One region of the Streptomyces sp. P17 genome, then DNA from elsewhere that is predicted to be linked to it. Evidence: riboswitches for the same ligand, from Rfam matches in the RefSeq annotation. Region 1 holds a riboswitch; each other region holds the start of a gene.
The links. A riboswitch is a leader RNA that binds a small molecule or an ion and turns the genes downstream of it on or off. The one in region 1 is predicted to bind cobalamin.
Positions count from the first base shown of each region.

Region 2: another riboswitch for cobalamin. It lies ahead of RMT89_RS09040 (cobalamin biosynthesis protein); the one in region 1 lies ahead of RMT89_RS10265 (ribonucleoside-diphosphate reductase subunit alpha).
Region 3: another riboswitch for cobalamin. It lies ahead of metE (5-methyltetrahydropteroyltriglutamate--homocysteine S-methyltransferase); the one in region 1 lies ahead of RMT89_RS10265 (ribonucleoside-diphosphate reductase subunit alpha).

Region 1 covers NZ_JAVRBF010000012.1:69,253-72,962, reverse strand. Annotated here, with positions in the region: gene mctP (monocarboxylate uptake permease MctP) at 1-1,581, shown strand, start outside; partial or broken gene RMT89_RS10270 (GNAT family N-acetyltransferase) at 1,649-2,157, shown strand; cobalamin riboswitch at 2,180-2,349, shown strand; gene RMT89_RS10265 (ribonucleoside-diphosphate reductase subunit alpha) at 2,471-3,710, shown strand, end outside.
Region 2 covers NZ_JAVRBF010000010.1:112,416-116,125, reverse strand. Annotated here, with positions in the region: gene RMT89_RS09045 (CU044_2847 family protein) at 1-485, opposite strand, end outside; cobalamin riboswitch at 700-842, shown strand; gene RMT89_RS09040 (cobalamin biosynthesis protein) at 942-1,883, shown strand; gene RMT89_RS09035 (cobyric acid synthase) at 1,880-3,388, shown strand; gene cobN (cobaltochelatase subunit CobN) at 3,385-3,710, shown strand, end outside.
Region 3 covers NZ_JAVRBF010000005.1:94,523-98,232, reverse strand. Annotated here, with positions in the region: gene RMT89_RS04690 (carboxylesterase family protein) at 1-1,106, opposite strand, end outside; cobalamin riboswitch at 1,296-1,489, shown strand; gene metE (5-methyltetrahydropteroyltriglutamate--homocysteine S-methyltransferase) at 1,658-3,710, shown strand, end outside.

The DNA.
Region 1 (3,710 bases):
AACGGCGTCGCACTCGCCGTCTTCATCTTCTTCTTCCTGGCCGTCACGGTCATGGGCTTCCTCGCCGCGCGCTGGCGCAAGGCCGAGAACGAGCACAGCCTCGACGAATGGGGCCTGGGCGGACGCTCGTTCGGCACCTGGGTCACCTGGTTCCTGCTCGGCGGCGACCTGTACACGGCGTACACCTTCGTGGCGGTCCCGGCGGCGATCTACGCGGCCGGAGCGGCCGGCTTCTTCGCCGTGCCGTACACGATCCTCGTCTACCCGCTGATCTTCACGTTCCTGCCCCGCCTGTGGTCGGTGTCCCACAAGCACGGGTATGTGACGACGTCGGACTTCGTGCGCGGGCGCTTCGGCTCGAAGGGGCTTTCGCTGGCGGTCGCGGTGACCGGCATCCTGGCGACCATGCCGTACATCGCGCTCCAGCTCGTCGGCATCCAGGCGGTGCTGGACGTGATGGGTGTCGGCGGCGGGGAGGACACGAACTGGTTCATCAAGGACCTCCCCCTGCTGATCGCGTTCGGCGTGCTGGCGGCGTACACCTACTCGTCAGGGCTGCGGGCGCCCGCCCTGATCGCCTTCGTCAAGGACACCCTGATCTACCTGGTCATCGCGGTGGCGATCATCTACATCCCGGTCAAGCTGGGCGGGTTCGACGACATCTTCGCCAACGCGGGCGAGAAGTTCACCACCACCGGAGTGGGCGGCCTGGTCCCCGCGGAGGCGGGCCAGTGGACGTATGCCACCCTGGCGTTGGGCTCGGCCCTGGCGCTCTTCATGTACCCGCACTCGATCACCGCGACCCTCTCCTCCCGGAGCCGTGACGTGATCCGCCGCAACACCACGATCCTGCCGCTGTACTCGCTGATGCTCGGCCTGCTCGCCCTGCTGGGCTTCATGGCGATCGCGGCCGGAGTGAAGGTGGAGAACGGCCAGTTGGCGATCCCGCAGTTGTTCGAGAACATGTTCCCGGACTGGTTCGCGGGCGTGGCCTTCGCGGCGATCGGCATCGGCGCGCTGGTGCCGGCGGCGATCATGTCCATCGCGGCGGCGAACCTCTTCACCCGCAACATCTACAAGGACTTCATCAAGCCGGACGCGACCCCCGCACAGGAGACGAAGGTCTCCAAGCTGGTCTCGCTGCTGGTGAAGGTCGGCGCGCTGGCCTTCGTCCTGACGATGGACAAGACGGTCGCCATCAACTTCCAGCTCCTGGGCGGCATCTGGATCCTGCAGACCTTCCCCGCCCTGGTCGGCGGCCTGTTCACCCGCTGGTTCCACCGCTGGGCGCTGCTCGCCGGCTGGGCGGTCGGCATGATCTACGGCACGGTGGCGGCGTACGGTGTCGCGTCCCCGACGCAGAAGCACTTCGGCGGTTCGTCGAAGGAGATCCCGGGCATCGGGGAGATCGGCTACATCGGCCTGACGGCGTTCGTGCTGAACCTGGTCGTGACGGTGGTCCTGACCTTCGTCCTGAAGGCGGCGAAGGCTCCCGAGGGCATCGACGAGACGAGCCCCGAGGACTACACGGCGGACGCGGGAGACCCGGGCGTACAGAAGGACCTGACCCCGGTGCACTGACGCATCCTCCGCACAGGGCCGCCGAAAGCAGGTCGAACGGCGGCCCTCTGTCGTACACACTCACTCCATGGACTTCGAGATCCGCCCGGCGGAACCCACCGAATACGAGGAACTGGGCGAGATCACCGCCCAGGCCTACCTCCAGGACGACCTCCTCACCTTCGGCGAGAGCGACTGGTACCTCGGCGAACTCAGGAACGTCGCCAAGCGGGCGGCCGCCGCCGAGGTCTTGGTGGCCGTGGACCACAACCACCTCCTCGGCGGCGTCACTTTCGTCCCCTCCCCCGGCCCCATGGCCGATCTGGCCCGCCCAGAGGAGGCGGAGATCCGCATGCTGGCCGTCGCCCACGCGGCCCGTGGCAGGGGCGCCGGGGAAGCGCTCGTACGAGCCTGTGTCGACCGGGCAAGAACCGCGGAGTGCACCGGCATCGTCCTGTCGACGCAGCCACTGATGCACACCGCCCACCGCACCGCATCTACGAACGCCTCGGCTTCACCCGCGCCCCGGAGCGCGACTGGAGCCCGATCCCGGAGCACCCGGAGTTCACTCTCCTCACTTACGGGTTGACGCTCTGAAGCCGACGCGACACAACATCTGGGGGTGCCACCGCTAGGCGGCACAAGATGTATGCTCATGCTCGCTGTCGTCGCAGGGGAATCCGGTGCGAATCCGGAACTGTCCCGCAACGGTGTACTTGTGCATGTCTGTTCCCAGGAACGGGTGCACAGGAGTCAGTCCGAGGACCTGCCGACAGCGCGCCCGGCCGTCCGGTCCGGGTGCCAGACGTCCGGGCCTCGGGGAATGGGCCGGTGGACGCGACGCCCCGTGCGCTCGTGAGCTGCCGCCCGCTCTTCGCAAGGCCCCGTGCCGAGCGAGGGAGAGCCCCCAGTGACCATCGCGCCAGCCGACCCGGCTTCAGCCGCCCAGGTGGAGACCGACGGTCCCGGAACCGCGCTGCTGCGGACCCTGACCGAGCTGACCGCCGACCTTCCCGACGCCGACCCCGGCCGGGTCGCCGCCGCCGCGCTGCGCGGCCGGTCCGCGCGGGCCGACGAGTCGGAGCTGCGCGAGCTGGCCACCGAGGCCGCGGCCGGCCTCATCTCCGAGGACCCCGCCTACTCCCGGCTGGCCGCCCGGCTGCTGACCGTCTCGATCGCCGCCGAGGCCGCCTCCCAGGGCGTCACGTCCTTCACCGAGTCCGTCGCGGTCGGGCACCGGGAGGGGCTCATCGCCGACCGGACCGCGGAGTTCGTGCGGATCCACGCCGCCCGTCTCGACGCGCTGGTCGACACCGGCGCCGACGACCGCTTCGGCTACTTCGGGCTGCGCACCCTCCACAGCCGCTACCTCCTGCGGCACCCCATCACCCGCAAGGTCATCGAGACCCCGCAGCACTTCATGCTCCGCGTCGCCGCCGGCCTCGCCGAGGACGACACCGTCCGCTCCCTCGACGAAGTCGCCGCGCTCTACGGGCTCATGAGCCGCCTCGACTACCTCCCCTCCTCCCCCACCCTCTTCAACTCCGGCACCCGGCACCCCCAGATGTCGTCCTGCTACCTCCTCGACTCCCCCAAGGACGAGCTGGACTCCATCTACGACCGCTACCACCAGGTCGCCCGCCTCTCCAAGCACGCCGGCGGCATCGGGCTCTCGTACTCCCGTATCCGCTCCCGGGGTTCGCTGATCCGCGGCACCAACGGGCACTCCAACGGCATCGTCCCGTTCCTGAAGACCCTCGACGCCTCCGTCGCCGCCGTGAACCAGGGCGGCCGGCGCAAGGGTGCGGCCGCGGTCTACCTGGAGACCTGGCACTCCGACATCGAGGAGTTCCTGGAGCTGCGCGACAACACCGGCGAGGACGCCCGCCGTACGCACAACCTGAACCTCGCGCACTGGGTCCCGGACGAGTTCATGCGCCGGGTGAACGCCGACGCCCCGTGGTCGCTGTTCTCCCCCGCCGATGTGCCCGAGCTGGTCGACCTGTGGGGCGAGGAGTTCGACGAGGCGTACCGCAAGGCGGAGGAAAGGGGCCTCGCCAAGAAGACCATCCCCGCCCGTGATCTGTACGGCCGCATGATGCGCACCCTCGCGCAGACCGGCAACGGCTGGATGACCTTCAAGGACGCCG
Region 2 (3,710 bases), on a different contig from region 1:
CACCGTCGGACGTGACCGGACGCCAGTGGGTGACCGCGGCCCGCAGCCGGCCCGAGGGCGGGGTCAGGAGCGGGAAGTCGACGGTCACCGGGGAGGCGGGGGCGTCTCCTCGGTGTCGGAGGTGCCGAGCGCGCTCGCCACGACGTGGGCGCGTGTGCACAGCGTTCGCTCGGCGACGAGAAAGCCGCTGCCCGTGACCTGGCCGTCCTCGCTCCAGAAGCGCGCGATGGCCCCCGCGAGTCCCCGCCCTCCGCGCTGGGCGTGATGCCGAACTCGACGGTCACCTCCGCGGGCGGTCTCGACAGGCGTCTGGCGTCGTCCAGGACCGCGCCGAGCGCGGGGCGGACCCGGCCGAGTGCCTGCTGGAGGGTCTCGGCCGCGCCGGCCATCACACCCCCGCGCGAGACGCGCTGCACTCCCGCAGGGCCGTCACCGGCCAGCTCCAGCAGCACGATCTGCCCGTCGTCCAGAAGCAACTCGCCCACGTAGGCCACTCCGCGTCCTCTCCCGCGTCCGCCGTACCCCGGTTCGGGGCATACGCGCCATTGCGGGAGCTCACGGTGCGTGGCACGAGCGAGATCACGGAATGCCGCCCGGCCGAGGGGAATTCACCGCGAGCGGCCTTCGCGGACCGGCCCGCCGTGCTTGCGGTGTGGAACTCAGCACACTCCCTCGTCGCAGGTCAAAGGCAAGTTGACGGCCCTTCCGGGGCCGTGGTGGACTGCCGGAGCCATGTACGGCGGCAAGAGAGGAAGCCGGTGTGAGTCCGGCGCGGTCCCGCCACTGTCACCGGGGTAGATAGCCCCGGGAGCCAGGAACTCTCACCGCCGGTCTCGTCGAACCAGGGCGTGGACACCCTGAGTGAGGACATATCGCGATGCTCGCCTGCCGATCGACATCCAGTACCAGACCCGCGTCTGACTCCGCGATCGGCTGAGCCGATGCGGGCCGATCGCGTCTTCGCGTACGGCGCCGCCGCCGGCCTCCTCGGTGATCTGCTCCTCGGCGATCCGCGCCGCGGGCATCCGGTCGCCGTGTTCGGTCGGGCCGCGGGTGCCGTGGAACGCCTGTTGTGGCGTGACAACCGAGGACGGGGCGCGTTGCACACCGCCGTGTGCGCCGGTGGCGCCGTCGCCATGGGTGCTGTCGCGGCTCGTTCCGTACGGCGCTCCCCTGTCGCTTCCGTCGCCCTGACCGGGCTGGCCACCTGGGCCGTCGTCGGCGGGACTTCGCTCGGCCGGGAGGCTCGGGTCATCGCGCAGGCGCTTCACCGAGGGGACGTCGAGGCTGCTCGGGCGCGGCTGCCGCATCTGTGCGGGCGGGATCCTCAGGCGCTGGACGCCGACGGAATCGCGCGGGCGGTCGTCGAGTCCGTCGCCGAGAACACCTCCGACGCCGTGGTGGGGGCGCTGGTGTGGGGGGCCCTGGGCGGGGTGCCCGGGCTTGTCGGGTTCCGGGCCGTGAACACGCTTGACGCCATGGTCGGTCACAAGTCGGCCCGTTACCGGCGCTACGGCTGGGCCTCCGCTCGCCTCGACGACGTCGCCGGGTGGCCGGGGGCGCGGCTGACCGCCGTACTCGCCGCCGTGGCCGGGGGAAGTCCCCGGGGGGCCGTGCGGGCCTGGCGTGCCGACGCCGCGAAGCATCCGAGCCCCAACGCCGGGCCGGTGGAGGCGTCGTTCGCGGGGGCGCTGGGAGTGCGGCTCGGCGGGACCTTGTCGTACGGCGGGCGTATCGAGCATCGGCCGGTGCTGAACGGGGAGGGGCGTGCTGTGGAGGTCGGGGACATCGAGCGGGCCGTACGGCTGTCCCGGCGGGTGAGTTGGCTCGCGCTCGGGGTCAGTGTCGCCGCGCGCCGGATCGTGAAGGGGCGTACGCCGTGAACGGGGGGCTGCTGGTCGCCGGTACGACGTCGGACGCCGGTAAGAGTGTGGTCACCGCCGGTATCTGTCGGTGGCTGGTCCGGCAGGGGGTCAAGGTCGCGCCCTTCAAGGCGCAGAACATGTCCCTCAATTCGTTCGTGACCCGGGAAGGCGCCGAGATCGGGCGGGCCCAGGCCATGCAGGCCCAGGCCTGCCGTGTCGAGCCGACGGCGCTCATGAATCCGGTGCTGCTCAAGCCCGGTGGCGAGCAGAGCAGTCAGGTCGTGCTCATGGGCAAGCCCGTGGGTGAGCTCAGTGCGCGGGGCTATCACGGGGGCCGGCAGCGGCAACTCCTCGGGACCGTGCTCGACTGTCTCGCCGAGCTGCGGGGCACGTATGACGCGGTGATCTGCGAGGGGGCCGGTTCCCCGGCCGAGATCAATCTGCGGCGCACCGACATCGTGAACATGGGCATCGCACGCAATGCCGCTCTGCCCGTCCTCGTCGTCGGTGACATCGACCGCGGCGGCGTCTTCGCCTCCTTCTTCGGAACTGTCGCCCTGCTGTCGCAGGAGGACCAGAAGCTGGTCGCCGGGTTCCTGGTGAACAAGTTCCGGGGAGACGTCAGCCTCCTCGAACCCGGTCTCGACATGCTCCACGGTCTCACCGGGCGGCACACCTACGGCGTGCTGCCCTTCCAGCACGGCCTCGGGATCGACGAGGAGGACGGCCTGCGCGTCTCCCTGCGGGGAGCCGTACGGGAGTCCCAGGTCTCCGCTCCCGTCGGCGAGGACGTCCTGCGCGTCGCCGTCTGTGCCGTCCCCCTCATGTCCAACTTCACCGACGTCGACGCCCTCGCCGCCGAACCCGGCGTCGTCGTGCGGTTCGTGGACCGGCCGGAGGAGTTGGCCGACGCGGATCTGGTCGTGATCCCGGGTACTCGGGGGACCGTAAAAGCGCTGGAATGGCTGCGCGGGCGGGGCCTTGCGGAGGCTCTCGCGCAGAGGGCCGCTCAACGACAGCCCATCCTCGGCATCTGCGGCGGCTTCCAGGTCCTCGGCGAGCACATCGAGGACGACGTCGAGAGCCGGCGCGGGCATGTCGAGGGCCTCGGCATCCTGCCCGTGCGGGTGCGGTTCGCCCGCGAGAAGACCCTCACCCGGCCGACAGGGGAAGCCCTCGGCGAGCGGGTCGAGGGGTACGAGATCCATCACGGGGTCGCTTCCATAGCCAGCGGCGAACCCTTCCTCGACGGGTGCCGGGTCGGGCAGACCTGGGGCACCCACTGGCACGGCTCCCTGGAGTCGGACGGTTTCCGGCGCGCCTTCCTTCGCGAGGTGGCCGCCGCCGCGGGCCGTCGCTTCGTACCGGCCGCCGACACCTCGTTCGCCGCGCTGCGCGAGGAGCAGCTCGACCGGCTCGGCGATCTGATCGAACAGCACGCGGACACGGACGCGCTCTGGCGGCTCATCGAGTCGGGCGCGCCACAAGGACTGCCTTTCATTCCACCGGGAGCGCCCGCATGAGCACAGTGTTGTTGTTGTCGACCGCCGACACGGATCTGCTGGCGGCCCGGGCCGCTTCCGGCACCGACTACCGGATCGGCAACCCGACCCGGGTCGATGTCACGGAGGAGCTGCCCTCGCTCATCGAGGGCTCCGACATCGCCGTCGTACGGCTGCTCGGCGGCAAGCGCGCCTGGGAGGACGGGCTCGCCGCGCTGAAGGCGTCCGGCATCCCGACCGTGCTGCTGGGCGGCGAGACCGTCCCGGACGCCGAGTTGATGGCCGAGTCCTCGGTCCCCGCCGGTGTCGTCGCCGAGGCGCTGAAGTACCTCGTCGAGGGCGG
Region 3 (3,710 bases), on a different contig from region 1:
ACGAGTTCGAAGAGGTGCTCCGCCGAGGCGTCAGGGAAGGCGGCGCGATAGGACCGCTCGGCATCCGGTGCCGGCCCGAACCAGTTCAGGGCTGACGCGGCGAGGCTGTCGTCCACCCGCCCGAGCAGACCGCCGAGCAGGAGGAAGAGCCGGTACTCGTCCCGGTTGTGGCCGGCGATCAGCTCCACGTCGCGCGCGGTGCCGTCGGCCAGCGCCTCCCACGGCGACCGGGTCAGGACCTCTCCATCGACGACCGGCGAGTACGGCGTCGGGGTCTGGGCGACCGCGCCCCAGCGGTGCCCGTACGCACGCATCCGCCCGCCCAGCACGGCCCCCGCCTCGGGCAGCTTGCGCGGGTCCACGCCGGACAGGTCGGCCACCGTGGGCCGCAGCCCCAGCTCCCCGGCGATCGCTCCGGCGATGTCCACGGCCAACTCGTCCGAGAAGAACGTGCCCGGCACACTCTGGACGATGGCCCGCCGGAACAGGCCCCGCGCTGTGTCCATCGTCAGCAGCGCGGCGATGGACCCGGCGCCGGCCGACTCACCGAAGACGGTGACCTGGTCGGGGTCGCCGCCGAAGGCGGAGATGTTCGACCGCACCCACTCCAGGGCCGCGACCTGGTCAAGGAGACCACGGTTGGCCGGGGCGCCCTCGATGCGGGCGAACCCCTCAATGCCGACCCGGTAGTTGAAGGTGACGACGACCAGGTCACCGTCGTGTGCGAGGCGGCCGGCGTCGTAGGCGGGGTCGTCGGCTGAGCCGAACTTGTAGGCGCCGCCGTAGATCCAGACCATCACCGGGCGGCGGGCGGCCGTATCCGCCTCCGGCGTCCACACATTGACCGTCAGCCAGTCGTCCCCGGCGGCTGTCGTGCCCACAGGCGTGGCCTCAGGACCGAACGGCTCCTGCGGGGGCGGCGGGCCGAAGGAGTACGCCTCCCTCACGCCGTCCCAGCGCCTCACCGGCCGCGGAGCCGCGAAACGTGCCTCTCCGACCGGCGGCTGCGCATACGGAATGCCGCGGAAGACCGCCAGGCCCGCCTCGCGACGCCCGCGCACGGCGCCCGACACCGTCATGACCTCGGGAAATTCGGCACTGCTCATGAAGGCTCCTCAAGCGACGGACCCCGCCTCGGCCCGGCCATCCTCCCCCGAAACTCTTGAAGTATCAATTAGTGGGTCGGTGTCTCCCCCGAACTCCACCGCTTCCGCCCGGGCGTGTCTCACCTCACCATCCGAATACCAGGCCTCACCCGCGCACCCCCTCGACAGCCCCGTACGCTGGCCGGTGCAGCTGGTTCGCCCCGTCCGCCAGGCGGGATGCGTCGTAAGAGGGAACCCGGTGAGAATCCGGGACTGCCCCGCAGCGGTGAGTGGGAACGACCGCCGTCATCCGCACTGGGCCCGACGAACTGGGTCTGGGAAGCGACGGCCAGTAGGTGTCCTCCCGAGGAGGACGTGCCCGCGAGTCCGAAGACCTGCCATCTGCCCGCGCGCGGACCACTCGTGCGCGGACATCCCGGTGACCTCGCGGGCGGGTCGGCGACACATACCAGGCGGCGCGACACCCTTCGCTTCCCGCCCGGTCCGTCTCCCCTTCGCGCTCTCGTCCCGTCCCCGGGATCTCAGGGATTCATCTCGCGAAGGAGATCTCCGTGACCACCACATCCGCAGCCCCGGCTGCGCAGGCCACCGTGTACGGCTACCCCCGGCAGGGCCCGGACCGGGAGTTGAAGAAGGCCGTCGAGAGCTACTGGAAGGGCCACGTCGACGCCGACGCCCTCCGCGCCACCGGCGCCGAGCTGCGGCGCGGCACCTGGCGGCAGCTGGCCGAAGCCGGCATCGACGAGGTCCCCACCGGCGACTTCTCGTTCTACGACCATGTCCTGGACGCCACCGTCATGGTGGGCGCGATCCCCGATCGCCACCGGGCCGCCTTCCAGGCCGAGCCTCTCGACGGGTACTTCGCCATGGCGCGCGGCACGCAGGACGTCGCCCCGCTGGAGATGACCAAGTGGTTCGACACGAACTACCACTATCTGGTCCCCGAGTTGGGCCCGCACACCGTGTTCACCGCCGACTCCGGCAAGCAGGTGAGCGAGTTGAAGGAGGCCCTCACGCTCGGCCTGAGCGCCCGGCCCGTCCTCGTCGGTCCCGTCACCTACCTCCTCCTCGCCAAGCCCGCTCCGGGAGTCGCCGCGGGCTTCGATCCCCTCACCCTGCTGGACCGGCTGCTGCCGGTGTACGCCGAGGTCCTCGCCGACCTGCGCGCTGCGGGAGCGCAGTGGGTTCAGCTCGACGAGCCCGCCCTCGTCCAGGACCGCACCCCGGCCGACCTCAACGCCGTCGCACGTGCCTACCGTGGCCTCGGCGCGCTCACCGACCGGCCGAAGCTGCTGGTCGCCTCCTATTTCGGCGCCCTCGGCGAGGCGCTGCCGGTGCTGGCCAAGGCCCCGGTCGACGGACTCGCGCTCGACTTCACGGACGCGGCAAGCCTCGACGCCCTCGCCGCCGTGGGCGGACTGCCGGGCAAGCGGCTGGTCGCCGGAGTCGTCAACGGCCGCAACATCTGGGTCAACGACCTGGCCACCTCGCTCACCACCCTGGGCACCCTCCTCGGCCTGGCCGACCGCGTCGACGTATCGGCGTCCTGCTCCCTCCTCCACGTCCCTCTCGACGCCGCGGCCGAACGGGACATCGAGCCGCAGATCCTGCGCTGGCTCGCCTTCGCCCGTCAGAAGACCGCCGAGATCGTCACCCTGGCCAAGGGCCTGACCCGCGGCACCGACGCCATCGCCGCCGAACTCGCCGTAAACCGAGCTGACTTGGCCTCCCGCGCCCACTCCCCCATCACCCGCGACCCGGACGTACGGGCCCGTGCCGCCGCGGTCACCGAGGCAGACGCCCGCCGATCCCAGCCGTACGCCGAACGCGCGGCCGCGCAGCGTGCCCTGCTCGGCCTGCCCCTGTTGCCGACGACCACCATCGGCTCCTTCCCGCAGACCGGCGAACTGCGCTCCGCACGGGCCGACTTGCGGGCTGGCCGGATCGACACAGCCGCGTACGAGGAGCGCATCCGGGCCGAGATCCAGGAAGTGATCTCCTTTCAGGAGAAGGCCGGGCTCGATGTCCTGGTGCACGGTGAGCCCGAGCGCAACGACATGGTCCAGTACTTCGCCGAGCAGCTCACCGGGTATCTCGCCACGCAGCACGGCTGGGTGCAGTCCTACGGCACCCGTTACGTCCGCCCGCCGGTCCTGGCCGGCGACATCTCCCGTCCGGAACCGATGACGGTGCGCTGGACGACGTACGCCCAATCGCTCACCGGCCGCCCCGTCAAGGGGATGCTCACCGGACCGGTCACCATGCTCGCCTGGTCCTTCGTCCGGGACGACCAGCCGCTCGCCGAGACCGCACGGCAGGTCGCGCTCGCCTTGCGCGACGAGGTGAACGACCTGGAGGCGACGGGCAGTTCGGTGATCCAGGTCGACGAGCCCGCGCTGCGCGAGACACTGCCGCTGCGCGCCGCCGACCGGCCGGGGTATCTGTCCTGGGCGACGGAGGCGTTCCGGCTCACCACCAGCGGGGTTCGGCCGGACACCCAGATCCACACGCACATGTGCTACGCCGAGTTCGGTGACATCGTGCGGGCCATCGACGATCTCGACGCCGATGTCATCAGCCTGGAGGCCGCCCGCTCCCATATGC